2 regions of the Bradyrhizobium sp. USDA 3650 genome follow, and region 1 is predicted to be linked to the other one. Evidence: riboswitches for the same ligand, from Rfam matches in the RefSeq annotation. Region 1 holds a riboswitch; the other holds the start of a gene.

Region 1 (14,859 bases):
TTTCGCGGTGCGGTGACCGAAGGGGTTGTTGCGTTGCAAAAGGCAGGGGCTGACGTCGTCTTGATGAATTTGCAGTACAGTCCGCGTACCGAAACCATGATCTCGGTGCCGCCATACCTCGACAATATGCGGGTGGTGGCGCAGGAGCACGATATTCCGCTGTTCGATCGTTTCGCGATCATGCGGCAGTGGAATGACCAGGGGCAGTTCGACCTGTTCAGCCCGTCGCGCGGGCCTGAGTTGGCGAAACAGGTCCATGATTGCCTTGGCCGGGCGTTGGCACAGTTTGTGATCGACGCTGCCCATCTGGAGCCGGCCCAGCAGCAAAATTGAGGTCTAGCGTTAATGAGTTCTCTCCGCCCTTTTTGCCTGACGGCATGGCTGGCTGTGCCCGCAGCAGCGCTGCTGCTGTTGCTGAGTCCGGCCTCGCAGTCGCACGCGCAGACGCAGGCCGCGCAGGCAACGCCGGCCCCGCAGCAGTCGGCTAATCCGGCTCCCGCTTCACCGTCCCAAACCGCTGTCGCAGCGACGTCCCCCGAGCAGCGCGGCATCACTGCGCGCGCGATCGACAAGGTGAAGCAGGTCGCGAAGTCCGCCGGCGACGTCTTCAGCCGCGTGCCTTGCCTGTCGCCGAAGGGCGGCGCGAAGGCAATGGGCTCGCTCCCGCATGTCGCGGGCAAGCTCGTCGCCGGCCAGCCCGTCGTCATCGTCGCGTTCGGCTCGTCGTCGACCGCGGGATTCGGCGCGAGCTCGCCGGAGTTCAACTATCCCAATCGCCTTGCCGCGCAGCTGCACCGGCACTATCCGACCGCCGACATCACCGTCGTCAATGCCGGCGTCGGTGGCGAGGACGCGCCCGAGATGATGAAGCGCCTCCAGAAAGAGGTGATCGACGTGCATCCGGATCTGGTGATCTGGCAGGTCGGCACCAATGCCGTGCTGCGCAATCTCGATCCCGGCGATACCGCCAAGCTGGTCGAGGACGGCATCAGCCGCATCCAGGCTGCCGGCGGCACCGACGTCGTGCTGGTCGATCCGCAATATTCGCCCGCCGTCAACCAGCGCGCCGAGAGCGCCGGCAAGATGGTGAAGCTGCTCGGCAAGGTCGCCGAGCTCCGTCACGTCGGCATCTTCCCGCGCTTCGAGGTGATGCGCGACTGGCACGAGAAGCAATCGCTTCCGGTCGAGAGTTTCGTGATCGCCGACGGACTGCACATGAACGATTGGGGCTATGCCTGCTTCGCCCAGCTCCTCGGCGACGACATCATCCGCTCCGTCGGCCAGATCAAGCTCGGCGTGAACGTGCCCGCGGACGTGCGGACGTACCGGCCGATGTGAGCATCGGTGCGTAGGGTGGGCAAAGGCGCGCTCTTCGCGCGCCGTGACCACCATCTATCGGCACCGCCATCGTGAATGGTGGGCACGCTTCGCTTTGCCCACCCTACGATGTCGAATGCGTGGCTACGCCTTCTCCAGCGCCGCGGTCAGATCCTCGATCAGATCGTCCGCGTGCTCCAGCCCCGCCGAGAAGCGGATGAAGCCCTCGCTGATGCCGAGCGCGGCGCGGTCCTCCGGCTTGAGGCGCTGATGCGTCGTGGTTGCCGGATGCGTGACGAGGCTCTTGGCGTCGCCGAGATTGTTCGAGATCTTGGCAAGCTTGAGCTCGTTGAGCACGCGGAACGCCGCCTGCTTGCCGCCCTTGACCTCGAGGCCGACCAGCGTCGAGCCGCCGCGCATCTGCTTCTTCACCAATGCAGCCTGCGGATGATCGGCGCGGCCGGGAAACACCAGCCGCGAAATCTTCGGATGGCTCGCCAGCACGTCCGCAATGCGCGCCGCCGTCTCGGTCTGCGCGCGCACGCGCACGGCGAGCGTCTCCAGCCCCTTGAGCAGGACCCAGGCGTTGAACGGCGAGATCGACGGGCCGGTCTGGCGCATGAAATTGTGGATGTGCTCGGCGATGAACGCTTCCGAGGACAGGATGATGCCGCCGAGACAGCGGCCCTGGCCGTCGATATGCTTGGTCGCGGAATAGACCACGACGTCGGCGCCGAGCGCGAGCGGGCTCTGCCAGATCGGAGTGGCGAACACGTTGTCGACGACGAGCCGCGCCCCGCCGCTGTGCGCGATCTCGGCGATGCCGGGAATGTCGAGCACGTCGAGCGTCGGGTTGGTCGGGCTCTCCAGGAAGAACGTCTTGGTGTTCGGCTTCATGGCGCGCTGCCACTGGTCGAGATCGAGGCCGTCGACCAGCGTGGTCTCGATGCCGTAGCGCGGCAGCAAATCCTGCACGACGTAGAGACACGAGCCGAACAGCGCGCGCGAAGCCACGACGTGATCGCCGGTCTTCAGCGGCGCCAGGATCGCGGTCGTCACTGCGGCCATGCCGGTCGCCGCCGAACGTGCCGCTTCGGCGCCCTCGAGCTCGATCATGCGCCGCTCGAACATCGCGATGGTCGGATTGGAGTAGCGTGAATAGATGAAGCCGGGGTCCTCGCCCTTGAACCGCGCCTCGCACTCCTCGGCGCTGTTGTAGACGTAGCCCTGGGTCAGGAACAGCGACTCCGAGGTCTCGCCATATTGCGAGCGTAAGGTTCCGGAATGAACCAGGCGAGTTTCGGGACGGTAGTGGGCGGTTGGCGCCGGGGACTTCGACATAGGACCTCCTGAAGTGACCATCGAAAATGGTCACAAAAAAACCGGCCTGGAATATCTCCACGGGCCGGGATCACAGAGGTCCCCGGCCTGTTTAGCGACTTATTTAACGTGGCTGCAAGCCGGCCGGCTCAAATCACCACGGGATAAGTCATGCTCATATTCCGCAATGCCCTTTCCGTCAAGACGTCCATCGGATAGCCGTAAAACGCTCATATTTCCCGCATGTCGGGATGTGTTTGATCCCTGATGAGGACCCCGGGTTGACGTTCACGGTCGCCGCCGACGCCAATGGTATCCTGCCCGACCGCATGATCGCGGCGATGGCGGAGGGCGGTCTCATCCTGCCCGCTTACGACTTCGTCGAAAGCCAGATCCAGCCGGCGAGCCTCGACCTTCGCCTCGGCGACATCGCCTATCGCGTTCGCGCCAGCTTCCTGCCCGGTCCCGGCGCCACCGTCCGCCGAGCGCATCGACGAGTTGAAGCTGCACGAGTTCAGTCTCGCCGACGGCGCGGTGCTGGAGACCAACTGCGTCTATATCGTGCCGCTGCTCGAAAGCCTCGCGCTGCCGCCGGAGATCGTCGCGGCCGCCAACCCGAAAAGCTCGACCGGCCGGCTCGACGTTTTCACCCGCGTGATCGCCGACGGCACCCGCCGGTTCGACATGATCGGTGCCGGCTATCACGGTCCGCTCTATGCCGAGATCAGCCCGAAGACGTTCCCGGTGCTGGTCAGCGAGGGCTCGCGCCTGAGCCAGGTGCGCTTCCGCACCGGCGATGCCATCCTCAACATCGACGACCTCGAGGCGCTGCATGCGACCGAACGTCTCGTCGATATCGACGATGCCGATCTCACCGGCGGCGTCGCCGTCTCTGTTGATCTTTCCGGCGAAAAGAGCGGCGGCTTCGTCGGCTACCGCGCCAAGCGCCACACCGGCGTGATCGACGTCGATCGCCGCGCTGGCTATTCCGTCGAGGAGTTCTGGGAGCCGATCTCGGCCCGTCCCGACGGCAGCCTGATCCTCGATCCCGGCGAGTTCTATATCCTCGCGTCGAAAGAGGCGGTGCAGGTGCCGCCGGATTACGCCGCAGAGATGGTGCCGTTCGACCCGCTGGTCGGCGAGTTCCGCGTGCATTATGCCGGATTCTTCGATCCCGGCTTCGGCTATGCCGGCGCCGGCGGGCTGGGGTCGCGCGCCGTGCTCGAAGTGCGCTCGCGCGAGGTGCCGTTCATCCTCGAGCACGGCCAGATCGTCGGCCGCCTCGTCTACGAGAAGATGCTGGCCCGCCCCGACGCCATGTACGGCCAGCGCATCGGCTCAAACTACCAGGCCCAGGGCCTGAAGCTGAGCAAGCATTTCCGGGTGTAGCGATCATCCGTCGCACGGATGGAGCGCAAGCGTCATCCGGGAAAGTCTCACTTGTGGCACGATCCCGGCTTACGCTGTGCTCCATCCGGACCGCCAGGTGCTGACATGACCAATTCATCCCAACTCGACGCAAACATCCTCGACGACGTCGCGGACGCGCTGATCTATTCGGATCGCTCCGGCACCATCATGCGCTGGAATCGCGCATCGTCCGCACTGTTCGGCTTCTCCGTGGACGAAGCGCTGGGCCAGAATCTCGACCTGATCATTCCCGAACATCTGCGCGCCGCGCACTGGAAAGGCTTCGAGGCCGCGCTTGCCAGCGGAGCGATGAAGCTTGCGGGCAAGCCGACACTGACCCGCGCGCTGCACAAGGACGGACGCAAGCTCTACATCGAGATGACCTTCGCGCTGGTGCGGGACGCCGCTGGAGTGGTGCAGGGATCGGTGGCGATGGCGCGCGACGTGACCGAGCGCGTCGAGCGCGAGCGTGCCGCCAAAGCTGCGCAAAACTAAGCCTGCGCAAAATTCGTGATGCGGAATTGGCGAGCCGGCGTGCAGGGCGCCCTGCATGCGGCTCAGCTTGTCCGTCGCCGGCTGCAGTGACACACTCGATCAAAATAACGATCGGGAGCGAACATGACCGCCGCATCAGACCCCGCGCAGGAAGCTCAATGGAAACGCTGGCGCGCCGTTGCCGATCTCTATCACGCCTATTTCACCGGTCTGATCCTCACCGTGGTCACGCGTCGCGGTACGGCGGATGCTGCGGAGTTCGTCTTTCGCGTGTTCCGCCGCCAGCAGCAGGAGCGCTTCCTGCCGGGGCTGGAGAAGCTCGGTCTGACCCATCTGCCGCCAGCAGTCGCAGCCGCGCAATATCACTACCTCTCGAACTGGATCGGCGGCGTGCACGTCGAATACATGCATGAGAGCGACCGCAAAGCCTGGATCCGCTATCCGCCGCCGCGCTGGATCTGGAAGGGCACTGCCATCTGCGGCGTGCCGGGCGAAGTCTCGCGCGCGATGCTGCGCGGCTGGCACGCCAACAACGGCGTGGCGCTCGGCGATACCAGATTGGGGTTCGTCTGCACCAAGCAGAGCGTCGACGGCCAGGATGGGCTCGAAGGCTACTATCATCAATATGACCAACCGCTCGAACTCGACCAGCGCCTCGTGTTCGCGCGGCATCTCGAAGCGCCGCTGTTCGATGCAGCCGCGGCTCCGGCGTTGCCGGTCGCAAGCTGGCCAAGACCGCGACTGGAAAAAGCCTATCGCAATTACGCCATGGAATATGTCCGCACCGCCGCGCCCGTGATGGTGCAGCTGTTCGGACCGGAGGACGCCGGCTATCTCCTGCACCTCACGGGCAAGCTGATCGGGATGCAATATTTTGATGAGATCGCTGCGGCGCTGTCGATGGGTCGCGGCGGTGCGAGTGAATTCGCGACGTTCCTCAACGCGCTGTTGGTCGCGCAGGACGATGTGGCTGAGACGACGCAATCCGAAGGCACGTTCGAAATCCGTCAGCAGAGCTGGAAGTTGATGGACGGCGTCGCCGATCACCACCCTGCCTGCGCCAAGGTGCTGGCGGGGTTGTTCGAAGGACTCGCGGCCGGATGCGGGCGGCACATCGGCGTGCAGCTGTCCCCGACACCGCCCGGCCGTCCGCCATTGCTCTGGCGCATCGGTTAATTCCTCCACGAAATGCGCTGCCGCAGGGCACGCCTGCACCTGGCGCAGGAGGAATCGCTGCGCATCGTGCTAACAAGCCTCTCGTTGCGCCCTGCGCGCGAACCAATTCATTGGCACACCTAAGCATTGCTGCGCCGCAAATGGCGCTTTCGCCCGGAGAGGACATGTCAGACATCGCCGAAATCCCGGTCGATGAACAGGAGCGTCCGCTGCCGCCGCCTCCGCGGCCCGTGAGGAGCGCGCTGATGGACGGGCCGATCCTGCGCACACTGCTCGGGCTGGCCTGGCCCAACGTGGTCGCGCTCTCCGCCGGCACCTGCACCGTGATTGCGGAGACCTCCTATATCGGACGTCTTGGTGTGGAAGCGCTGGCCGCGATGGCGCTGGTGTTTCCGACAGTGATCCTGACCATGACCATGTCGGGCGGTGCGATGGGCGGCGCGGTGGCCTCCGCCATCGCGCGCGCGCTTGGCGCCGGCGATCGCGAGCGTGCCGGGACGCTTGCTGCGCACGCGTTGCTGATCGGCATCAGCTTCGGCCTCGTCTTCATGCTGGGCATGCTGATCTTCGGGCCGCGCGTTCTGGAAATGCTCGGCGGCCGCGGCGACGTGCTGACGCATGCGATCGCCTACACCCAGGTGTTTTTCGGCGGCGCGGTGCTGCCCTGGCTGCTCAACACCATGGCCGGCGTCCTGCGCGGCACCGGCAACATGAAGCTGCCGTCGCTGTTAATCCTCAATTCCGCGGCCTGGCAGATCGTGCTCGGCGGCACGCTTGGCCTCGGCCTCGGTCCGGTGCCGCAATTCGGCATGCGCGGCGTGGCCGCCGGCGCGCTGATTGCGTATTGCATGAACATCGGCGTGATGGGCTGGTACCTGTTCTCCGGCCGCGCCCGCGTGACGCCGAAGCTGCGCGGACTTCGCATCCAATGGGCGATGTTTTTCGACATCCTCAAGGTCGGCGCCATCGCCTGCTTCTCGCCGCTGCAATCGGTGCTGACGATCTCGATCTTCACCCACCTGCTTGCGAAATTCGGCACCGCGATCCTCGCCGGCTACGGCATCGGTGCGCGGCTGGAATTCCTGCTGACCTCGATCGCGTTCTCGTTCGGCATCGCCTCGGTGCCGATGATCGGCATGGCGGTCGGCGCCGGCCGCATCGCCCGCGCCCGGCGCATCGCCTGGATCGCGGCCGCGAGCGCCTTCGTCGCCGTCGGTGCACCGGCGTGCCTGGTCGCGGCCTTCCCCGATCTCTGGGTCAACATTTTCACCGACAGCGCGACCGTGCGCGCCACCAGCCATCAATATTTGTCGACGGTGGCGCCGTTCTACGCCTTCATCGGCCTCGCCTCGACGATGTATTTCTCGTCGCAGGGCGCTGCGAAGGTGATCGGACCGGTGCTGGCGCAGACTGCGCGGCTGATCTACATCTCGGCGGTCGGCTGGTGGCTGTCGACGCATGATGCCACCGCGCAAAACTTCTTCTGGCTGGCGGCGAGCTCGATGGTCGTGCTCGGCCTGCTCTCGTGCTCCAGCGTGGTGCTGACGCGCTGGGGACCGCGCCAAACCAAACCTGCGATCAGGCCGGCTCTGTCGGCCGCTGCGGACTAGCGATGCCTGTGGCGGCGATGGCCGCCACTGCCGCCGACATTGGCGAGCCTCATCAGTTGCGGAATCATCGCCATCATGTCGCCGCCGCCGGCGCCACCGAGCATGCCCATGATATCGCCGCCGCCGATGCCGGCTACTGCGGTCGGCATGTAGCCGCCTCCGGCCATCGGCGCGTAACCGCCGTAATTGGGCGCACCGAAACCGCCGCCGAGATTGCCGCCGCCCATCATGCCGCCAATACCACCGCCGCCATTCTCCATCATGCGGCTCATCATCGGGCCCATGGTCTGCATCATCATGCCGAAGCGGCGCTTGCCCATCTTGGCCTTCATCATCTCCAGCATCGGCGCCATCTGGGTCATCATGTCCTCGCCGCCGGCACCGCCGCCGCCGAGGAACTGCGCCTTTGCCGGTCCGCTCGAAATCGAAAACATCAGCAGCACGGCGGCCGCCTGGCAGATCACCTTGTCCGCACCTCTCATGGCCTGCTCCTCGCGTGCGGGGCGCCGCCGGGAGAGCGGAGCCAACCGGACGCACGCCGCCATGGTTAGTGCGGACGAGGGTTGAACTCCGTGAGAAAGATCACGCAGCCGCGGCCGGAAACGCTCGGTGTATGGCGGCGACGGCGTCCTTGGTCTGTCCCTGCACATAGGACGCGAGCTCGTTCGGCAGCATGTCGATGATCCAGACCAGACGACATCTTCCCTCGCCCTCGGCGATCACCTGCACCGAGGCGCTGTAATGCTTCAGACGCTCGTTGTTGATCGCGTAGACCAGCCGCTGCCGCCCGTCGTCGCAATCGACCAGCACCTCGCGCGCCACCGATCCGTTGGCAAAGGTGACGATGCGCGCGTCGTCGTCGAGCGTGCAGGCCGTGACGAAGCCCGGCGCCAGCCGCCGATGCAGCGCGCCGAAATCGCGCACCGCATCCCACACCTCGTGAGCCGGGGCGGGGAGGGGAATGTCGTTGTGGATGGAGGCCATTGGTAAGTATCCTTGATTTGCGACGGTGGTTGCCAAGCACGCCGTCATTGCGAGCGCAGCGAAGCAATCCAGAAACGATTCCGCGGAGGCAGTCTGGATTGCTTCGTCGCAAGGGCTCCTCGCAATGACGGAGCCTGTGGTTCACACACAGACCGCCTCCACATTGTTGCCATCGGGATCGATCAAAAACGCCGCGTAGTAAGTCGGGCTGTAGTCCTTGCGCGGGCCGGCGCCGCCATTGTCGCGGCCGCCGCTCTTCAAGCCCTCGCTATGGAATGCCTTGACCGAATCATGATCCCCAGCGCGAAACGCGATATGCGCGCCATCGGCCTTGCGCCCTTTGTTCAGGTGCAGCCACAGCGCCGGCGCGCCCTTCGGCCCGAAGCCGGCATAACCATCGCCACTCGAGCACAGGACGTAACCGAGCGGCGCCAGCACCGCGGTGTAGAAGCGTGTGGCGGCGTCGAGGTCGGTAACGCGCAATCCGATATGGTCGTACATGGTCGTCTCCATTGCCAAAGCGCGCCGCAATCGGCGCGCGCCGGAGACGAACCTAGTCAGTTGAGGGCGAGTTGCTCTTGGAGAATCTTGCGCTCCCCCTTCGAGGCCTGACGGAATTTGGTCGGCGAGACGCCGGCGGCGCGGTGGAAGGTGCGGACGAAGTTGGAGAGGTCGCCGAAGCCGACGTCATAGGCGATGTCGGTGACGGCGATGTCGTCGTCGGTGAGCAGCCGCGCCGCATGCCGCAGCCGCGAGCGCACCAGATATTGATGCGGGGTGACGCCGAGCACGGCGGAGAACAGCCGCAGGAAGTGGAAGGGGCTGAGACCAGCCTGCCGCGCGGCCTGTTCGAGGTCGACCTCGGCGTGCGAATTGGCGTCGATCCACAGCGCGGCTTCCACGGCGCGGCGGCGGTCGCGTGCGGTCGGTGTCGTCGGCTTGCGCGCCTTGCCCGAGACGACATCGACGAAGCGGCCGGCGAGGATCTGACCGACCTCGTCGAGACCGAGATCGCTGTTGCCATCTGCCGCCGTCTGGGCGAGTTCGCCCAGCACCATCAGCTCGGGCAGCGGCGGCGTCGCGCCGACCTGCCAGACGTCTTGCCGGCCGCCGAGCGCCTCGACCAGATCCTCGCTGAGGAAAAAGGACAGGCAGACGTCGCCGGCGACATGCTCATGCGTGCAGGTGTACTCCTCGCCCGGCGCGCCGACCAGCATCGAGCCCGCGACCAGCTCGAAGAAGCCGGCGCGGCAATGACAGCCAAAGCTGCCCGCGCGGACATAGGCGATGGAATGGCCGGTGCGACACTCCGCAAACGGGCTGTCGTCCGGTCCCGCGTCGCAGCGAAACTCGGAGACGGTCATCGAGGGCGTGGTCAGCAGCGTGGTTGCATCCATCCCGCCTATCTAGGTGGGCGCTCGGGGCGGGGCAACGGGCAGCAGGACGTCGAACAGCGTCTTGCTGGCGATCGGATGGGCGCCCTCCAGCGACAGCAGCCGCCGCTTGGAGATCACCCCGCCATAGGGCGAAAGCCGGTCGGTGTAATTGCCGGCCTCCAGCACCCGGTGGCAGGGCACGATCAGCATGTAGGGATTTCTCGCGATCGCCTGCGCCACCGAATGCGCGGCGCCGGAGGCGCCCAGCGTCTTGGCGATCTCGTGATAAGTGCGCGTCTCCCCGCGCGGGATGGCGCAGGCGGCTTCATAGACCCGCCGGTTGAAACCGGGCACCCCGCTCGCGTCCAGGCTGACCTCGGAAAAATCAGCATCGCTGCCTTGCAGCAAGCCCACGATGCCCTCGATCGCGAACGCGGCGTTCGCGGACGGCCGCTGCTCGCGCGCCTCGGGATGGACCTGAAAAATCCGGCGGCGGGTGTCAATCTCCCGCGCCTCCGGCAATTGGACGGCAACGATACCGGTGCTGCTCCAGATGATGCCGCAGCGCCCTATGGTCGTGTCGAATATCGCGTAGCCACGCCCCACCATGCACACGCCCCACTCAGTGCACGTCTCCCCAGACAGGCGATCATAACACCGCCACAATCCGGCGCACCTGGAATCTTAGCGGAAACTCAAGAAGGGTCAGGCGGGCTGCGCCAAAGCGCTTGGCGAGATGCGCCGTCTCGGCTAATCAGAGCGGGCGCAGGCTGCGCATCCGCGGGCGTAGTTCAATGGTAGAACGGCAGCTTCCCAAGCTGCATACGAGGGTTCGATTCCCTTCGCCCGCTCCAATCGCTTCATGGTCGAGCCGCACTTATCGCTACCATCGGTAGCGTGCTTTTGATATAGCTCCTCAGATTGTGATCACTGCTTGTTTTGAAAAGCAGAATTTTGCCTGCGCGTTTTTATTGATTTCAGGGGCTGAGAGGCTTCAAAATGATCTTATTTGGACACCTCATACCTTCACATGATGTCGTAGTTCCGCTTCTTATCGACATCTTGTTGACGGCGCTTCTTCTTCAACCCCTCAATCATTTCGTCGTTCACGAGTGGAGGCGTAAGCAGGAGGAGGTAAACAATAGCTTGGACACTCAAGCTAAGCGCACATATCTCGCCGTCTTTTGGAATCGAGCGCCTGAGGCCGCCACTGTTGATCCGGTCATAGAGACCAAGTCAGATGTAGATGCCGAGTTCGATGAACTCTATCAGCGTTGGTACGGGCGAAGACGATTTATTGCTCCGATCATAATACTTGTTGTCATCGCTGCACTGCAGAATTTCTATCTAGGTGTGAAACTCGTAGCTTTAGTGTGGGATGGCGAAGAGCTCGGTGGCGCCACCGCTGCAATTGCAGGGGCCTATACCTTCGTGACGTGGGATCTGTTCAGCCGCGTGCAGCAGCGAAACCTTGCAAGAGCGGATATCCTTCGAAATGCGCTCAGATTGGCGGTGGCTGTCCCGGTAGGCTATGCTTTCGGCTCGTTGCTGCAAAAGGGGCTTGTTCCGTTTATAGCCTTTGCGATGGGTGTTTTTCCAATCAGCACAATCGGGACAATCTTACGGCGGCTTGCCAACGACAAGCTTGGGCTCGGGCTAGGCGCCGATACCGCGCCTGATCAAGTTACAGCTCTATCGGGAGTCGATCGATCGATTGCAGATCGAATTGAAGACGCGGACATTACTACGATTCCGCAATTGGCATGGTGCGATCCTATACAGCTTTCGGTACGGGCGAATTTGGGTTTTGACTTCGTGGTTGACATCGTTAGCCAGGCGTTGGCGTGGGTTTATCTCACAGATAAGCTGCCCGCGCTGAGACCACTCGGGCTGCGTGGGGCGTTTGAGATGAAGGTCTTGGCCGACGACCTAGCTAGTAATGTTGCAGGCATAAAGGCCAAGGCTGAGGCTGTGTTGCCTCTAGCTGCAACCGCCGCAAATATTCCCCTTCACGGCTTCGAGTACGCGCTGAGCCAGATTGCAGGGGACCCGGCCACTCGCTTCCTCTACGACGCCTCAACGTCTAGTGCGCCAGTCTCTCGATCTGACAGCTAGAGATCACCTTCCCAACCTCATGACCACTTACCCGCTGGATACGAGCCTTGGCTGCTGGCGTGCGCGAGTGCATTGTTGAGGAAAATTCTAATATATTATCCTTTCGATTCCGGCATTCGCCGTTTCCCCAGCTAAGCTGCTCTCGCCCTGCGGAAACGGTCCGGTTGCCGGACAACGCTCGGATGAAGACCATGGACCAGCAAAAGCTCGATCGCGCGATCGGTCGTCGCTTGAAGACGCTTCGGACGCAGGCCGGCATGACGCTGAATGAGCTCGCAGGCCGCTCCGGCGTCAGCCGGGCCATGATCGGGCGGGTCGAGCGGGCGCAGAGCAGCGCAACGGCTGCGCTGCTGGGTAAACTTTGCGCCGCGCTCGACGTGTCGCTCAGCGACGTCGTCGCGTTGGCCGAAAAGCCGCCGGAGCGGCTGGTGCGGCTCGCCGACCAGCCGCACTGGCGCGATCCCGACAGCGGCTATCGCCGCCGCCACGCTTCGCCGACGGACGCGGCGAGCGGCATCGAGATCATCGTCGTCGATTTGCCGGCGGGTGCGCGGGTGCCATACAGCCCTTGGGGGCGCAATGCCTTCACGCAGCAACTGCTGATGCTGGAGGGCGCGATCGCCGTGCACATCGACGCCAAGGCGGTTCGCCTGCGCGAAGGCGACTGTCTCGATTTCGACGTGATGCGCGCGGTGATCTTCGAGAACGAGACCAGACAGGACGCGCGCTACGTCATCATCACGCGCCGCGGCGCGTCCTATGGCAAGATGTGAGACGCTGACGATGCAGATCCGCACCGGCGACACCTTTGATCCACGCGTCATCGCGCTGCTCGACCATCACGTTGCGGCGGCGCGAGCACAGACCGCGCCGGGCAGTGCGCATGCGCTTGATCTCGCCGGGCTTCGTGCCCCGGGAGTCGCGTTCTGGACCGGCTGGGACGGCGAGACACTGGTCGCGACCGGTGCGCTGAAGATGCTGTCAGCCGAGCATAGCGAGGTGAAGTCGATGCACACGCTCCAGACCACGCGGCGGCGCGGCTTTGGCGGTGAGATGCTCCGCCACATCATCACGGCAGCCCGCGCGCGCGGCATGGCGCGGCTCAGCCTCGAAACCGGCTCGTGGGACTATTTCAAGCCGGCGCACGCGCTCTACCGGTCGCATGGCTTTGTCCTCTGCGGCCCGTTCCAAGGCTATGTCGACGATCCCAACAGCCTGTTCCTGACCCTGGATCTGTCGGCGAGCCGATAGCTCAGGAACGCGTCTGCTCGATCCTGTCGAGCACGCGTTCGGGGGCGATGTCGCGGCTTGCCTCCTCCAGATCGCGCTTCGAATCGGGCTGGACGTCGAGCCGCTCGGCGATCTGCGTGAGGAGGCGGGCAACCTTGGTCAATTCGTGCTCGGCGAGCAGGCTGATCTGGAGATCGAGATCGGCGCGCTTGTCCGCTGCTGCGCTCATGCGGTTCTGCGAGATCAGCACGAATGTCGACAGGAAGATCGCCTCGACCGAAGCAATCATCGCCAGCACCACGAAGCTCTCGTCCCAGGCCGGGATTCCCGGCAGCCAGTGCAGATTGGCGATGATCCAGAAGCCGAACACCGCGACGTGGAGATAGACGAAAGCCATGCTGCCGGTGAACGCCGTGATCGCATCGGCAACCCTTTCCTGACCCTTGGCCGCGCGCTGCTCGCGGCGGCGGCGCTCAACCAACGCCTGGATGTTGCGCTCGAGGGTCGGGCTCAATCCCTCGCCGGGATCATGGGTGATATCGTTACGCACGGGGCAGCAACGGCGGACGGGAAAGGCTGTTCCTGGGCTCAGCCGAGGGAAAATGCTCGCTGCCCCTCAAAATGAGTTGCGTACCTCAAAACACCTCTGCTAGCCTTCAGCCATGGCCGAGACGCTCACCACGACCGCGCTGACGCTGAAGGACATCGCCCGCCAGGCCGGCGTCAGCCTCGCGACGGTGGACCGCGTCCTGCACAATCGTCCGGGCGTGCGGCCGGATACGGTCCGGCGCGTCAAAGAGGCGATCGAGCGCAATTCGTTCCAGCCGCATGTGGCCGCCGCCGAGCTCGCCCGCGGCCGCGCCCGCCGTTTCGCCTTCGTGATGCCGTCGGGGCCGAACCCGTTCATGCAGCAGATCCAGGATTATCTCGGCGAGATGTCGGGCTGGTTGTCGTCCCGCCGCCTCGGCGTCGAGACGGTCGCAACCGACGTGTTCGATCCGTCCGTGCTCGCTGCTTCCCTGGAAGGGCTCTCGGACGACTTCGACGGCATCGCCGTGGTGGCCCTGGACCATCCGAGCGTCCGCGCCGCGATCGACGATCTCGTCGATGCCGGCACCAGTGTCGTGACGCTGGTCTCGGACGTGCCCTCGTCGCGCCGGCACCATTATGTCGGCATCGACAACATTGCCGCGGGGCGCACCGCCGGCGCGCTGGTCGGGCGGCTGGTCGGACAAAAGTCAGGCAAGATCGCGATCGTCGCGGGCTCGCAGGGCCTGCGCGATCATGCCGAGCGCATTTTTGGCTTCAACCAGGTGATGGCGTCGGAATTCCCCGGCCTCAGCGTGCTGCCGGTGCTCGAAGGACGCGACGAGGACGCGCGTTCGGAACAATTGTTGGCGCGGCTGCTGGGCAGGCATGCTGACATTGTCGGCCTTTATAATGTCGGCGCCGGTACGCAAGGCGTAGCCAACGCGTTGAACGAGAAGGCGTTGAGCGATGCCAGTCGCGACAAGCAGGTGGTGTTCGTCGGACACGACCTCACCGCGCTGACGCGTCGGCTGCTGCTGCAGGGCGTGATGCATGCCGCGATCTCGCAGAACCCGGGACACGAAGCGCGCGCCGCCGTGCGCGTGCTGCTCGCGCTCGCCCGTGGTGAGCCGATCTTGCGCGAACAGGAGAAGATCAGGATCGACATCGTGATGCGGGACAATCTGCCTTAGCGGCAGGTGGAATTCAAAACGACCCGTTGCGGATAAGGCGACTTTTAGCTCGCGCACCGCAACAGGCGAAAGGGAGGACGGCGTGTATCTCGGAATCGACATCGG
Region 2 (14,859 bases), 400 kb from region 1:
ATCGTCGAGGTGCTGCATTTCGTCGGCGCCGGCGACCGCTATATCGCCAACCGCTTCCTGCGGCATTTCCTCAGGCTGGGGCTGGAGGGCGGCGTGATCGGCGGCGGCGCCGCCATGCTGGTGTTCGGCTTCTCGGAGTCGATTGCAGGCTGGTTTTCCGGCACCCCCGTCGGCGACCAGTTCGCCGCGTTGCTCGGCACCTTCTCGCTGCGGCCGTCCGGCTACATCGTGCTCGCGGTGCAGGCCGTGCTGATCGGCGCCATCACCGCGGTCGCCTCGCGCCAGACGCTGTTCGCGACGCTGAATGATGTCGATTGAGATGGTTTTCTTCCTTCTCCCCTTGTGGGAGAAGGTGGCGCGAAGCGCCGGATGAGGGGTTCTATCCACGTGCACGAACGTCGAGGCGAGTTCGCGGAGACATACCCCTCACCCGTCTCGCCGCTATCGCGGCGAGCCACCCTCTCCCACAAGGGGAGAGGGGAAATCTGGTTCGCGGCCCCAGTGCTTCGCCACATAGTTTGAGGCTGACAAACCGGACTCCACTTCGCCTCAAAACGTCCTAAAATCATCTCTGGGAAGGGATCACCGACATCACATGACCGCGCCGACCGACGATCGATCGCCGAAACTGCCGCGCGGCTGGCTGCGCGCGGCAGTGATGTCGACGATTGCGCTCGCCTTCGTCGGCGCGGCGGCGGGCTTCATCGCGTTTCTGTCGCAATTGCGCGGCGCCGAGATCGCGCCGGACCGCAAGGCGGACGGCATCGTGGTGCTGACGGGCGGCTCCTCGCGGGTGTCGGATGCGATGGAGCTGCTCGCTGCCGGTTACGGCAGGAGGCTCCTGATCTCCGGCGTGCACCCGACCTCGACGGCGAGCGACATCTCCCGGACGTTGCCGGAGAACCAGTCCTTCATGCGTTGCTGCGTCGATCTCGACCGCACGGCGGTCTCGACCCGCGGCAATGCCGCGGAAGCGCGGCACTGGGCCGCGGGACGCGGCTTCAAATCGCTGATCGTCGTCACCTCGAATTATCACATGCCGCGCGCGCTGGTGGAATTCTCGCATGCGATGCCGGAGACGACACTGATCCCGTTCGTGGTGGTCGGCGACAAATGGCGCGAGGAGCCGTGGTGGACCTCGGCGTCCACCTTGCGGCTGCTGCTATCGGAATATGTCAAGTACATCGCGGCCGAGCTCAGGGTGCGGCTGGAGGATTTCGGGATTGACCTTTCGCCCGAGATGTCGGAGCAGCCTCCCGGGCTTCAATCGAAGCGGCCCGCCACCGCACAGGCCAACTGATCGGCAATTGATCGGATCCTCGATGTTCTTGATTTTCCTGCGATCGCTCGTGTTCAACGTGCTGTTCTATACCGTGCTGGTGTGCCTTGCGATCGTGGCACTGCCGACCTTCGCATTGCCGCCGCGCGCCATGCTCACGGTCGCGCAATGGTGGGCGAAAGCGACGCTGTTCCTGATGCGGGCCGTCTGCAACATCAAGGTGGAATTCCGCGGCCTCGACAAGATCCCGACGGGACCATTGGTCGTCGTGGCGAAGCACCAGTCGTTCTGGGAGACGTTCGTCTTGCCGGGCTTCTTCGACCGTCCGATTTTCATCCTCAAGCGTCAGCTCATGCAGATCCCGGTGTTCGGTCAATTCCTGGTCAAGACCGGGATGATCGCGATCGACCGCAATGCCGGCGTCAAGGCGCTGCTGGACATGACGCGGCGGGCTCGTGAGGCGGTGCGCAGCGGCGGGCAGCTCGTGATCTTTCCCGAAGGCACGCGCCGCGCCCCGGGCGCGCCACCGGACTACAAGAGCGGCTTCGCGCAGATCTATTCGTCCTGCGGCGCGCAGTGCCTGCCGATCGCGCTGAATTCCGGCCTGTTCTGGCCGCGCCGCACCTTCATGCGCTATCCCGGCACGCTGGTGGTGGAATTTCTCGATCCGCTGCCGCCAGGCTTACCCAAGGACGAGTATCTCTCCCGTGTGCAAACGGCGATCGAAGACGCGACCGGCCGCCTTGTCGAAGCCGGCCGCAAAGAGCAGGAGCAGCTGATCGGCTCGGCGCCGAGCTATGCGCCGTTGGAGAACTAGCGGTTTTCGCGATCGTCCACTGGAGCCGGGGCGTGCGGAGAATGCGCATCACCATGCAGCATCATGGCAAGCTGATGCAGCGGCGCATCGCGAAAACCTTCGGCCTCGATCGCCTTCACCGTCGCGGTCACGTAGTCGCGATTGGCGCCGGACTGGCCGTGGCCCTGGAGCACGTGGCGATGCTGGTCGGTGAGCGACAGCCGGCCGGCATATTGCACATGGCCGCGGTCGACGACATAGGCGAGCGCGGAGACGCGCTGCCGCGCGTCGTTCTCCAGCCACACCGAGCGCATGACCTCGCGATAGACCGACGTCACCTGCTCGCGCGCGCGCAAATAGGCGACGACGTCGGCGCGGTCCTTTTCGGCGACGCGGAAGGCGATGCCGCGACAGGCGCCGCCGCGGTCGAGGCCGAGCACCAGACCCGGCTTTTCCGGCGTGCCACGGTGGACGAAGGAATAGACGCAGAGCGCGCGATGCTCGCCGACCAGCCGCGCCGGGACACGCTCCTCGAATTCGAAGCCCGGCCGCCACATCAGCGAGCCGTAGCCGAACACCCAGAGGTCGCCCTTGGCAGTGGTGACGGAGGGGAGAGTGATTTCCGACATTTCGGGCACGGCTACCAGAACCGCGCCCCCAAGCGAAGCGAATTCTCCGCCTTTCGGAGCAAGCCAACCTCGCTTACATTTGACAAAATCAGGGGTCAAAGGGTCGCCGCATGTCCGATATGACCGTTGCCGCACGCCGGCGCTCCCGCTGGGGCCTTTTTATCGCCCCTGTCATCCTCCTGATCCTCGCGGTGGCGTGGAGCTGCTTCTGGTTCTATGCCGCGTCGCAGGCCGAAATCGCCGCCGATGCCTGGCGCGCGCAGGAGGCCAAATCCGGCCGCGTCTATGATTGCGCCAAACGCTCGATCGCGGGCTTCCCCTTCCGCTTCGAGGTCCAGTGTTCGGGCGCCAGCGTCGCCCTGGTGTCGCAGAATGCCAGCAAGACGCCGTTCACGGCGAAGCTCGACAACATCCTGGTCGTCGCCCAGGTCTACGACCCCAAGCGCGTCATCGCCGAATTCACCGCACCCGCGACGCTCACTGACGGCGTGACGCAAAGCACCTTCGTGGTGAACTGGAGCAAGGGTCGCAGCAGCGTGGTCGGCCTGCCCGCCGTGCCGGAGCGCGCCTCGATCGTGTTCGAGGAGCCGACCGTCAATCGTGTCGACGGCAGTGTGCAGGTGCCGCTCGCGCGCGCGAAACAGGTCGAGCTGCATGGACGCCTCGCGGATGGATCGCCGTCCGATCATCCCGTGATCGAGACCGTGCTCCAGATCGCGCAGGGCAGTATCCAGGGCGTTCATCCGCTGCTCGCCGAGCCGTTCGAGGCCGACACGCGAGCGAAGATCACCGGACTGTCCGACCTCACGCCAAAGCCGTGGCCGCAGCGCTTCCGCGAGATCCAGGCCGCCGGCGGCCATATCGAGATCGTGCAGTCCCGGATCCAGCAGGGCGAGATGATCGCGGTTGCAGCCGGCACGCTCGGGCTCTCGGCCAACGGTCGTCTCGACGGCGAATTGCAGATGACAGTGACGGGTCTCGAGCGCGTGATCCCCGCGCTCGGCATCGAGAAGATGCTGGAGGAGGGGGTGCCGCAGGCAACTCTCGACCGCGTCGCGCCCGGCGTGAAGTCGCAGGACCTGAACAATCTGTTCGGTGCGCTCGACCGCGCCGTTCCCGGCCTCGGCAAGGTCATTAAGCAGAACGCCAATGCCGGCGTTGCCGCCGGCATCAATTCGATCGGCACCGAGAGCACGCTGGAAGGCAAGAAGGCCCGCAGCTTCCCGCTGAAGTTCGCCGATGGCGCCGTGCTGCTCGGCCCGGTCAAGGTCGGCCAGATCCCGCCGTTGTATTAAGCCGTGAATTCATAATCTGCCGGGCGGACAGCTTGGTCCGCCTGATGCGTTCGAAGCTGTGAACAGATGGCGTCCGAAGCGCTTCTTGTTGGCGCCGGTGACGCAACCTGTGGGGTCGTCTCCGGCGTCGGGCGAGGAGTGTGTCAGTTGCGGCTGGACAGGTAGCGTTCTGCCGCCCTATTGAAGGCCAACTGACGGCTCTAAAGTCGCGCCCAAATTATCTGGGGTTCGGGGGAATAATGCACGCATTGAATTGTCTCGTCGCAGCATCGCTGCTCGTCGCCTCGCTTCAGACCGCAACCGCCAAAGATAGCGAACATTGGGTGGTGTCCTGGACGGGCGCGGTTCAGGGCCCATATCCTGTCGGCAATCCGTCTGCCCAGCCCGAACAGAAATTCGCGTTTCCCGACCCTGCGGCCGGTGCGCGGGACCAGACCTTTCGCCTGATCGTTCGGCCGGATATTTGGGGCCGTCAGGCCCGCATCCGGCTCAGCAACGCCTTCGGCACCAAACCCGTCACGTTTGACGGCGTTTACGTCGGCCTGCAATCGGGCAGTGCCGCGTTGATCCGCGGCTCCAACACTCCCATTACGTTCGCCGGCACGGCTTCCGTTACGGTGTCACCGGGGAATTCGGTCTGGAGCGATGCGATCGCGCTGCCGTTTGCAAAGCGGCCCGATGACCTCGCCGGCCGCCGGCTTGCGGTCAGTTTTCATGTCGCCGGCCAGAGCGGTCCGATGACCTGGCACGCCAAAGCGCTGACCACTTCCTATGTCAGTGCGCCGGGCGCCGGCGCGAGGGGCGCGCTCGAAGACGAGGCTTCCTTCCCCTATGCGACTGCGTCGTGGTTCTTTCTCGATGCGATCGAGATGACTGCGCCTGCCGATGCCTTCGCCATCATGGCGTTTGGGGATTCGATTACCGACGGGACCGCCTCAACCATGAATGGCGACGATCGCTGGCCCAACGTGCTGTCCCGTCGTCTGAAGGCGGTCTACGGCAACAAGGTCGCCGTCGTGAATGGCGGCATCGGTGGCAACCAAATCGCAGGTCCCGCCGAATATGGTCCCGACAAACCGTACGCGGGCGGCCCCGCTTCGGGTCAGCGGCTCGAGCGCGACGTGCTGTCGCTGTCCGGCATATCGAGCCTGATCTGGCTGGAGGGCATCAACGATTTCAGCAAGAACGGCAATTTTACCGCCGACCAGGTCATCGCCGCGATGAAGGACGGCGTCGCGAAACTACGTGCGAAATGGCCGCAAGCCCGGATCATCGGCGCCACCGTCGTTTCGGCACTGGGCAGCACCAGCGCGGCCCATGGTTTTCCCGAGCAGGATGACAAGCGCAAGGCGCTCAACGAATTCATCCGTAGCTCGGGGACATTCGACGGTGTGATCGATTTTGATCGGGCGACGCTCGATCCGGCTTCGGGTGGCCTCAAGCCGGAGTTCGTTCCCGAAAGCACGACTGGCGGCGCCGGCGACAAGCTTCATCCCAACCGCACCGGATATCTGGCGATGGGACAGGCCATCGACCTCGATCTGTTCAAGCCGGGAAAGTTTTTTCGCAGCGCGAAGCAGTAGGATGAATTCAGAGTCGCCTCTCTCCATTCATCGCCCTCAGCTGTCGTAACTCCATGTGGGTTGTGAGCTGAACTCACGGCCGCTTCGCCGGATCGTGATGACCCGCCGGGAATGCGGAGCCGCAAACTCCGCTCTCTCTCCATGTCGGCCGCACGATGATGCGGTCCGCTCAGGCAGGAGAGATAATCATGATGAAGTCCAAACTGTTCGTTGCCGTCGTCGCCATCTCGGCCGCGATCGCGACGCCCGCCTTCGCGCAGTGGCAATGGCAGTCGCAGGAGCCGGCCGCATACGCCTCGATGTATCCGAACGGTGATCGCAACATCTCGAATCCCACGACGCGGGAGACGATGGCATTCGTCCCCTCGCCGAAATCACCGCGCCCAACGGTGATGCGCGCGACCAAGGGCAAATAGCCGCCATCCACCACTTGCCCGTCGTGAACTGGGCCCGGTCATGTCCCGGCCGGGCCCAATGCGCGTTGCCTTGAAAGTTGCCTTGGACAATCACGACAATCGCGCGTGCGGATCGGCAGCCAACGAAAATATTCCGAACAGGATCGTCAGGAAAAAGTGATGCAGAAGATGCCCGGCGCCGCGAATAACCGCAGCCGCATTCAAATCACTCCACACCAGGGAAGCATGCATGCGCCGGAGACGGCGCGCGGAATCCAATCCGCTTCCCAAATGGAGGAAGCTTCAAGTGCGGATCATCAATTGCGGGCTGATGCTGGGCATTCTCGCTGTCTGTTCAGGGCAGGCGCGTGCCGACGACAATGTCACAACCGAAATCCAGTCGCTGAAGGCGAAACTGAAGGAGCTCCAGCAGCGCGTGGACTCCGAGGCGCGCAAGACGCGACAGGTTGAAGCGCAGGCGAAAACCGTTCAGTTACCTGCAAGCTATAAGGCGCTCGCCGCCGATCCATGTGCGGCCGGCAAGGTCTGCTACAAGGGCGTGACGCTGACATTCGGTGGCTGGGTCGATCTCACCGGCATCTACCGCTCACGGAATCTCGCCTCCGATACCGGCTCGGTCTACAACTTCATCCCCTATCAGCAGAGCCGCAACTTCAACATCCCGGAAACGCGCTTCTCCGCGCGCCAGAGCAGGTTCTCGGTCTTGGCGGAAGGCAATGCCGATGCCGACACGCACCTCGCGGGTTATGGCGAGATCGATTTCGAAGGTGCGGCTCAGACGGCGAGCTCGGTTGCGACCAACTCGTTCAATCCGCGCATGCGGCAGCTTAGCCTGGAACTGGACCGCAGCGATCTCGGTCTTCACTTCCTTGCCGGGCAATCCTGGTCGCTCAACGCGCCGACCAAGTCCGGCATCGATCCTCGTGGCGTCGACGCGCCCGGCGTGATCGACTTCGAATCCGTTCCGGGATTTCTTGCGGCACGGCAGCCCGGGCTGCGCGTCTGGCAGGACATCGGACCGGAGTTCAAGCTGGCTGCCTCGGTCGAGAATGCCCAGACAGCGTTCTTCGGCGGCAACGTCCCGGCCGTCGGCACACCCGCCATCGGACCACAGGGCGTGCTGAACCCGAACCTTCAGGTCAACCTGACCGGTCCCGGCGGCAGCTTCTTCAACAACCTCAACAATGTCAGTCTGAATCAGGTGCCCGACGTCACCGTCAAGGCAGCCTGGGACCCAAGGCTTGGGCCCAATAAGTTGCATGTCGAGGCGTGGGCGCTCTACCGCCAGCTGTTCGACCGCTTCAACAACGCCAATCACACCTATGACACCGCAAGCTTCGGCGGTCACATCTTCGCCGAGCTGATTCCGAAAACCCTCGATCTTCAGCTCTATGGCTCGCACGGCGTGCTCGGCCGCTTCACGGCAACGCCGTTCCCCGATGCGGCAGTGGCGCAGGACGGCACCATCCTCCCGCTGACGATCACGGCGGCCGCCGTCGGCCTGATCTGGCACGCGACGCCGAGCCTCGATGTCTATTCCTATGCGGGCTTGGAAAAAGCCAAGGCGAATTTCGCCAATGTTGGAACGGTGCCCTTCGGCTACGGCAATCCGCTCTACAACAACACCGGCTGCTTGACCGAGAACTCGGCAGCCGCGACCTGCAACGGCAACACCAGGGAGGTCCGGCAGATCACGGCCGGGATCTACGACACCGTCTACCAGGGCAATTTCGGTACGCTCAAAGCCGGCCTGCAGTATTCCTACACCCAGCGGGTCGCGTTCGCCGGCGTCGGCGGCGCTCCGAGGACGGACGACAACGTCGTCATGACGCAGATCCGCTACTATCCGTTCTAGTCACGGAGCGACGCAGGCTCGTAGCCTGGATGGAGCGAAGCGCAATCCGGGAATCTTGCCTCAAGCGACGGAGGTCCCGGATTACGCTTGCGCTCCATCCGGGCTACTTCAGCGCTACGGCTTTTTCAGCGCCGCGTGCGGCCGGCCGAAGTCGGGCGCGGCCGAGTCCTGGCCGATCTCGACAATGCCGCGGCGGATGGCGCGGGTGCGGGTGAAGTGGTCGAACAGCGCTTCGCCGTCGCCGCGGCGGATTGCGCGGGTGAGCTTTGCCAGATCCTCGGTGAAGGTGCCGAGCATCTCCAGCACGGCTTCCTTGTTGGCGAGGAAGACGTCGCGCCACATCGTCGGATCGGATGCCGCGATGCGGGTGAAGTCGCGAAAGCCGCCGGCGGAGAACTTGATGACCTCGGACTCCGTCACCTGCGCCAGCTCGTCGGCGGTGCCGACGATGGTGTAGGCGATCAGATGCGGCAGATGGCTGGTGATCGCGAGCACGAGATCATGATGATCCGGCGTCATGATTTCGACCTTGGCGCCCATAGCGGCCCAGAACGCGCGCAGGCGATCGGTGGCAGCCGCATCGACGCCCTCCGGCGGGGTGAGGATGCACCAGCGGTTGATGAAGAGCTCGGCGAAGCCGGAGTCCGGGCCCGAGTGCTCGGTGCCTGCGACGGGATGCGCCGGCACGAAATGGATGCCTTTCGGCAGATGCGGCGCCATATCCCTGACGATGGCGCCCTTGACCGAGCCGACGTCGGAGATGATCGCGCCGGGCTTGAGATGCGCGGCGATTTCCTGCGCCACCGGCCCGCAAGCGCCGACGGGAATGCAGAGGATGACGAGATCGGCATCCTTCACGGCTTCCGCATTGGTCGCCACGACCTGATCGACGATGCCGAGCTCCATCACGCGTGCGCGCGTCTTCTCCGAGCGCGCAGTGGTGACGATCTCGGAAGCCAGGCCCTGGAGCTTCGCAGCGCGCGCGATCGAGCCGCCGATCAGGCCGAAGCCGATCAGCGCGACGCGCTGGAAGTGCGCCGTCGCGCTCATCGTCCGGCCATGAAGTCGCGCAGGCCCTCGACGACGAGGCGGTTGGCCTCCTCGGTGCCGATGGTCATGCGCAGCGAATGCGGCAGGCCGTAGTTCTTCAAGCCGCGCAGCACCAGCCCGCGCTTGGTGAGGAAGGCGTCGGCTGCGTCCGAGGTCTTGCCCTCGGTCGGGAAGTGGATCAGCACGAAATTGGCGACGCTCGGCGTCACCTTCAGCCCGAGCTTGCCGATCTCCTCGGCGAGCCAGTTGCGCCAGGTCTCGGTGAACTGCTTCGACATCGCCTGATGCGCAGTGTCCTCGATCGCGGCAACGGCGGCGTACATCGCCGGCGTCGACACGTTGAAGGGACCGCGGATGCGGTTGACCGCGTCGATGATGTGCTCGGGGCCGAACATCCAGCCGATGCGCAGCGCGGCGAGGCCGTGGATCTTGGAGAAGGTGTGGGTCACGACCGTGTTCTCGGTGGTCGCCACCAGCTCGATCCCCATCTCGTAATCGTTGCGCGAGACGTAGTCGCAATAGGCTGCGTCCAGCACTAGCAGCACGTGCGAGGGCAGGCCGGCGCGCAGGCGCTTGACCTCGTCGAACGGCACGTAGGTTCCGGTCGGGTTGTTGGGGTTGGCGAGCCAGACCAGCTTCGTCTTCGGCGTCACCGCCTTGAGGATAGCGTCGACATCGCAGGTGAGGTTCTTCTCGGCCGCGATGACATTCTTCGCGCCGACCGCCATGGTTGCGATCGGGTAGACCAGGAAGCCGTGCGTGGTCGAGATCGCCTCGTCACCGTGGCTGAGATAGGTGTGGGCGAGCAGATTGAGGATCTCGTCCGAGCCGGCGCCGCAGATGATGCGGTTGGGGTCGAGCCCGAAGGTGCGCCCGATCGCTTCGCGCAGCACGCGCGAGGTTCCTTCCGGATAGTCTTCCAGATGATCCGCTACCTGCTTGAACGCCTCGATTGCCTTCGGCGAAGGCCCGAACGGCGTCTCGTTGGCCGAGAGCTTGAACACCTTGCGGCCGGGCTCTGCCACCGGAGTCTTGCCGGGCGTGTAGGGCGCAATATCGAGAATGCCGGGATTCGGCACGGGGCGGGACATCTTCAACTCCGGACTGGCTTAAGCGGTTCGCGACTTACGATTTCGACCCGGTCGGGGGCACCGTATAGCGCGTTGCGTGGCTGCCGACGAGGGCTGTGGAGCGCACCGAGGCCCCCGCTTCGATCAGGGCAGCCTTGATTTTGTCGAGGCTGCTCGTCGCGGTGACCGAGACCAGCAGCGCGGCGCCGTCGAAGGCGGTGTCGGGCACCGCCACGATCTCGGCAAGCGGCGACAGGGCGCGCGCGACCTCGGCGTTCCACCCTGACACGCGGACGCTGAAGGTCTCGACCTCCGTCACCAGCGCGCTGTCGGCGACGCGGGAGACCGCGAACACGGGTAACGCCGCCGGATGGTCGGCGCGCTCGACGAAGGGCAGCCGCGCGATGATCTTTGGCGCGCCGGCTTCTTCCAGCGACAGCCACCACGGCGTGCGGCTCGAGGTCGCCGAGACCAGCGCCAGATCGCCCTTGGATTTCGCGACCGCCTCGACCGCCGCCTGCGCGCTGAAATGCGCGACATAAGGCACGGTGAAGCCGAAATGGAATCGCGCGGAATCGCGCATGGCCGGCTCGCTTGCCGAAATGTCGGCATGCACGGAGAACGGCGCCTGGACATAGGTGAAGGTCGCGATGATGACGCGCCAGATGCTCTCGACGGTGTCGAGCGGCAGGATGCCGCGATGGCGCTGGACGAGGTCACGCATCATGGCGGCCTCGCGCGCCGGACGGAACGCCGAGCCGACCTCCTGGGTCTGCTTCACCTGGATCAGGCGGTCGATGATGTCGCCGCGTTGCATCAGCAGGCGATGCATGCCCTCGTCGATCGCGTCGATCTCCTTGCGCAATTCCTGGAGCGATGGTGGCGCGGGCGGACGTTGGGACATGTCTGTGAGGTGCTGTTGCGAGGCGTTCAATGCGGATCGGTCGAGCTGTCACCGCTGTGATGGGTATCCTGATTAGGCAGTCGGGGCTGCGAAAGCAAAGAGAAATGCAAAGGGAAATCGGGCCCTTTCCGCCCGTGGTGCGACAGGCGAATTTGGCTGATCCGGGCCGCGACTTGACGAAAACCGTCCAAGACGGTAGTTTTTAGCCGTTCCGTGGTCATTTGAGCCGGCCGGCTTGCAGCCACGTTAAAAAACTCGCTAAACAGGCCGGGGACCCTTTCGATCCCGGCCGAACCTATCGTTCAGGCCGGGTTTTTCATGGCCTGATGTCAGTCGCGGTCGGACCCCCGATCGCAAACGAGTCAGTGGTCAGAGATGGGCATCAAGTCAATTCCCAGTCCCGCGATCAGCGCCGACGAGCGCTCGCACGAGGTCGATCATCCGAGCTCCCAGGTCGCACGCTTCGGTGCCGACCAGCCGCTGCCGCTTGATTGCGGCGTCGATCTCACCCCGTTCCAGATCGCATACCAGACCTATGGCGAGCTCAATGCCGAGCGGTCCAACGCAATCCTGATCTGCCATGCGCTGACGCTCGACCAGCACGTCGCCAATGTGCACCCGCTGACCGGTAAGCCGGGCTGGTGGGAAATCATGGTGGGGCCCGGCCGCCCGCTCGACACCAATAAGTATTTCATCATCTGCTCGAACGTCATCGGCGGCTGCATGGGCTCGACCGGCCCCGCGTCGACCAATCCGGCGACCGGCAAAGTGTGGGGCCTGGATTTTCCGATCATCACCATCCCCGACATGGTGCGAGCCCAGGCCATGCTGCTCGACCGCCTCGGCATCGATACGCTGCTCTGCGTCGTCGGAGGCTCGATGGGCGGCATGCAGGTGCTGCAATGGACCGCGGCCTATCCGCATCGCGTCTTCTCCGCGCTCCCGACCGCATGCAGCACGCGCCATTCGGCGCAGAATATCGCCTTCCACGAACTCGGCCGGCAGGCGGTGATGGCCGATCCGGAATGGCATGGCGGACGCTACGTTGATCACGGCACCCATCCGCATCGCGGCCTCGCCGTCGCCCGCATGGCCGGGCACATCACCTATCTCTCCGACGCCGCGCTGCATCGCAAATTCGGACGGCGGATGCAGGACCGCGAGCTGCCGACCTTCTCGTTCGACGCCGACTTCCAGGTCGAGTCCTACCTGCGTTACCAGGGCTCGTCCTTTGTCGAACGCTTCGACGCCAACTCCTATCTCTATCTGACCCGCGCGATGGATTATTTCGACATCGCCGGCGACCATGGCGGCGTGCTGGCGAAGGCGTTCGCGGGAATCCAGACCCGGTTCTGCGTGGTCTCCTTCACGAGCGACTGGCTGTTTCCGACCTCGGAATCGCGCGCGCTAGTGCACGCGCTGAATGCGTCGAGCGCGCGGGTGTCGTTCGCCGAGATCGAGACCGATCGCGGTCACGACGCGTTCCTGCTCGACGTGCCCGAGTTCTTCGACATCGCCCGTGCCTTCCTGCAGTCGGCAGACAAGGCGCGCGGGCTCACCGCCAAGAAAGCTTAAAGGACGGCTAGTCATGTCTGTACAGGAAGCGCTGCCGCTGGGCGGCCTTGCGACCGGGCAGCCCGGCGATTTTCGCGCCGACCATGTGCTGGTGGCCGAGATGGTCAAGCCGGGCTCGAAGGTGCTCGACGTTGGGTGTGGCGAGGGCGACCTGCTCCAGCTGCTGGAGACCCGCGGCATCGACGGCCGCGGCATCGAGCTGTCGCGCGAGGGCGTCAACCGCTGCGTTGCCAAGGGTCTTGCGGTGGTGCAGGGCGATGCCGACACCGACCTCGTGAATTATCCGGATGACGCCTTTGACTACGTGATCCTGTCGCAAACCTTGCAGGCGACGCGGCAGCCCAAGGTCGTGCTCGAGAATCTCTTGCGCATCGGCCGCCGCGCCATCGTGTCGTTCCCGAATTTCGGCTTCTGGAAGATGCGGCTCCAGCTCCTGATCGGCGGCCACATGCCGCGCACGGAGAACCTGCCGGCAAGCTGGTATGACACCGCCAACATCCATTTCTGCACCATCAAGGATTTCGTCGAGCTCTGCGACGCGATCGACGTCAAGATGGAACGTGCCGAGGCGCTCGACCTCTACGGCCGCCCGCTGCGTCTGCGGATGCCCTGGTGGGTGTGGAATCTGTTCGGCGAGCAGGGCGTGTTCTTGCTGACGCGAGGCGGCAGGAAGTAGGTCCGCCCGTAGCCCGGATGGAGCGAAGCGCAATCCGGGATTCTATCCGCGGACGCGAAGGCCCCGGATTACGCTTTCGCTCCATCCGGGCTACGCGACGGAGCGTGTGGTGACGCCGTCGCGCTAATGCGCCGCCAGTGACCTCGGATCGCGCGCTGGCCATCTTCCCGCTTCCACCAGCGTGACGAACCGTTCCACCGTTTCGTTGAACAGCGCGGGCTCTTCGAGATTGAGCACGTGGCCGGACTTCGGAAACATGGCGAGCCCTGCCGCAGGCAGATGCTTCTTCAGGAACAGGCTTGCGCCCACGCACGGATCGTCCTCGTCGCCGCAGATGATGAGTGCCGGCGTCGTGGCCGCTCTGATCGCGTCCGTCATCGTAAAGATCGAGAGACGGCCCGCCTGGAAGCCGCGCATCGTCCGCGCCGATCCCTTGGCGTCGTGCCGCGCCAGGGCAGCGTAGAAATCGGCGTGGCCGCGCGGATCCTTCACCAGAAAGGGAATCCGGCTCGGCGCCTCGCGCGTGACTTTTGCGACCTCGGCGGAGCCGAGCATCTCGAATTGCTCCGCGTTGGCGCGGCACTGCTGGCGCCAGGCGTCGAGGTTCTCGATCTCCGAGCCCGAGCCGACGCCGGCGAGCGTCATCGACAGCGCACGTTGGGGCGCGTTGAGCCCGATCTGGAGCGACGAATAGGCGCCCATCGAGAGACCGACGAAGTGCGCGCGATCGATCTTCAGATGATCGAGCACCGCGAGCGCATCGGTGTAGAAATGCGTGTAGCCGTAGACCTCGCCATCAGGCACGTCCGATGGCGTGTAGCCGCGCGCGGAATAGGTGATGCAGCGATGGCCGCGCGAAAAGTAGCGCATCTGCGGCTCCCAATTGGTGTAGTCGGCCGCGAACTCGTGCAGAAAAATAATCGGCGTGCCCGTGCCTGCTTCTTCGAAATAGAGGCGGCAATTGTCTTTCGTGAGGGCGTGAGGCATCCGGTTTTCTCCCTGAGGTGGCTGCGGCATTGGAATGCCGTCCTGCGGTCAGCGCATACGATCCTAACACTTATTAATCATCTTGATCATCGTCCAAAATCTCCGCGACCGCGTCTTGTTCTCGCCACATCAGGATACTGATACAGCCCGCGGATGTCGGCCACCGCACGGGCCGACGGGGAAGTGGGGGTGTCAACGAAGGATGAAGAATGTTCGAGTTGTTTGCGTCTCGCCTGTCGCGCTGTGTCGTCGCGCTGGCTGTTTTCTTCGCGGCGGTCGCCGCGCTCACCTCGCCGGCGTCAGCACGACCTCATCGTCATAGCGCAGAGCGGCACGCTTACGCGCATCCCGCCAGCAGACATCATCATTTCCGGTATCATGCACGCAGCTCGCGCTTCGAGCGCGGCGCGGCGCAATTGCAGGCGAGCGGCTTCGGCACCACCTTCGCCAGCTATGACCCGAACGCCAATAGCGGCGGCATCGGTGGAATGGCCATGAGCGGCAGCAGTGCAGTGGTTAGCAGCGATGGCGTTGGGATGACCACGCGCGCCAGCCGTCGTATCGCCACGCGGCGTGGCGGTGGGATGGTCATGAACGCGAATGTCGGCGGCATGGCCAATAGCGCGGCGAGCAGCGGCGGCTTCGGTGGTGGATCGGGCCTCGTGTCCGAGGCGCGCCGCTATGTCGGCGGCAATCCGACCGGTCGCGGCAGCCTTTGGTGCGCACGGTTCATGAACATGGTGC

What was found. Region 1 has a riboswitch for S-adenosylmethionine ahead of ACVIN2_RS22635 (O-succinylhomoserine sulfhydrylase). Riboswitches for the same ligand answer to the same signal wherever they lie in the genome.
Region 2: another riboswitch for S-adenosylmethionine. It lies ahead of metX (homoserine O-acetyltransferase MetX); the one in region 1 lies ahead of ACVIN2_RS22635 (O-succinylhomoserine sulfhydrylase).

What each region holds. Positions count from the first base shown of each region.
Region 1 is NZ_JBSRZG010000001.1:4,867,724-4,882,582, forward strand. Features, by position in the region: gene ACVIN2_RS22625 (SGNH/GDSL hydrolase family protein) at 1-333, shown strand, start outside; gene ACVIN2_RS22630 (SGNH/GDSL hydrolase family protein) at 346-1,338, shown strand; gene ACVIN2_RS22635 (O-succinylhomoserine sulfhydrylase) at 1,462-2,658, opposite strand; SAM riboswitch at 2,729-2,808, opposite strand; partial or broken gene ACVIN2_RS22640 (2'-deoxycytidine 5'-triphosphate deaminase) at 2,889-4,026, shown strand; gene ACVIN2_RS22645 (PAS domain-containing protein) at 4,132-4,542, shown strand; gene ACVIN2_RS22650 (hypothetical protein) at 4,666-5,718, shown strand; gene ACVIN2_RS22655 (MATE family efflux transporter) at 5,883-7,328, shown strand; gene ACVIN2_RS22660 (hypothetical protein) at 7,325-7,810, opposite strand; gene ACVIN2_RS22665 (SRPBCC family protein) at 7,911-8,312, opposite strand; gene ACVIN2_RS22670 (VOC family protein) at 8,454-8,813, opposite strand; gene ACVIN2_RS22675 (helix-turn-helix transcriptional regulator) at 8,870-9,709, opposite strand; gene ACVIN2_RS22680 (methylated-DNA--[protein]-cysteine S-methyltransferase) at 9,719-10,297, opposite strand; tRNA gene ACVIN2_RS22685 (tRNA-Gly) at 10,469-10,542, shown strand; gene ACVIN2_RS22690 (hypothetical protein) at 10,688-11,803, shown strand; gene ACVIN2_RS22695 (helix-turn-helix domain-containing protein) at 11,995-12,576, shown strand; gene ACVIN2_RS22700 (GNAT family N-acetyltransferase) at 12,587-13,054, shown strand; gene ACVIN2_RS22705 (DUF1003 domain-containing protein) at 13,056-13,583, opposite strand; gene ACVIN2_RS22710 (LacI family DNA-binding transcriptional regulator) at 13,696-14,754, shown strand; gene xylB (xylulokinase) at 14,837-14,859, shown strand, end outside.
Region 2 is NZ_JBSRZG010000001.1:5,266,864-5,281,722, forward strand. Features, by position in the region: gene ACVIN2_RS24665 (cell division protein FtsX) at 1-318, shown strand, start outside; gene ACVIN2_RS24670 (YdcF family protein) at 596-1,300, shown strand; gene ACVIN2_RS24675 (lysophospholipid acyltransferase family protein) at 1,323-2,096, shown strand; gene ACVIN2_RS24680 (gamma-glutamylcyclotransferase) at 2,093-2,704, opposite strand; gene ACVIN2_RS24685 (DUF2125 domain-containing protein) at 2,815-3,999, shown strand; gene ACVIN2_RS24690 (GDSL-type esterase/lipase family protein) at 4,239-5,582, shown strand; gene ACVIN2_RS24695 (hypothetical protein) at 5,771-5,998, shown strand; gene ACVIN2_RS24700 (hypothetical protein) at 6,089-6,256, opposite strand; gene ACVIN2_RS24705 (hypothetical protein) at 6,285-7,853, shown strand; gene ACVIN2_RS24710 (prephenate/arogenate dehydrogenase family protein) at 7,968-8,903, opposite strand; gene hisC (histidinol-phosphate transaminase) at 8,900-9,994, opposite strand; gene ACVIN2_RS24720 (chorismate mutase) at 10,029-10,877, opposite strand; SAM riboswitch at 11,081-11,160, shown strand; gene metX (homoserine O-acetyltransferase MetX) at 11,253-12,452, shown strand; gene metW (methionine biosynthesis protein MetW) at 12,466-13,128, shown strand; gene ACVIN2_RS24735 (alpha/beta fold hydrolase) at 13,252-14,115, opposite strand; gene ACVIN2_RS24740 (TIGR02594 family protein) at 14,325-14,859, shown strand, end outside.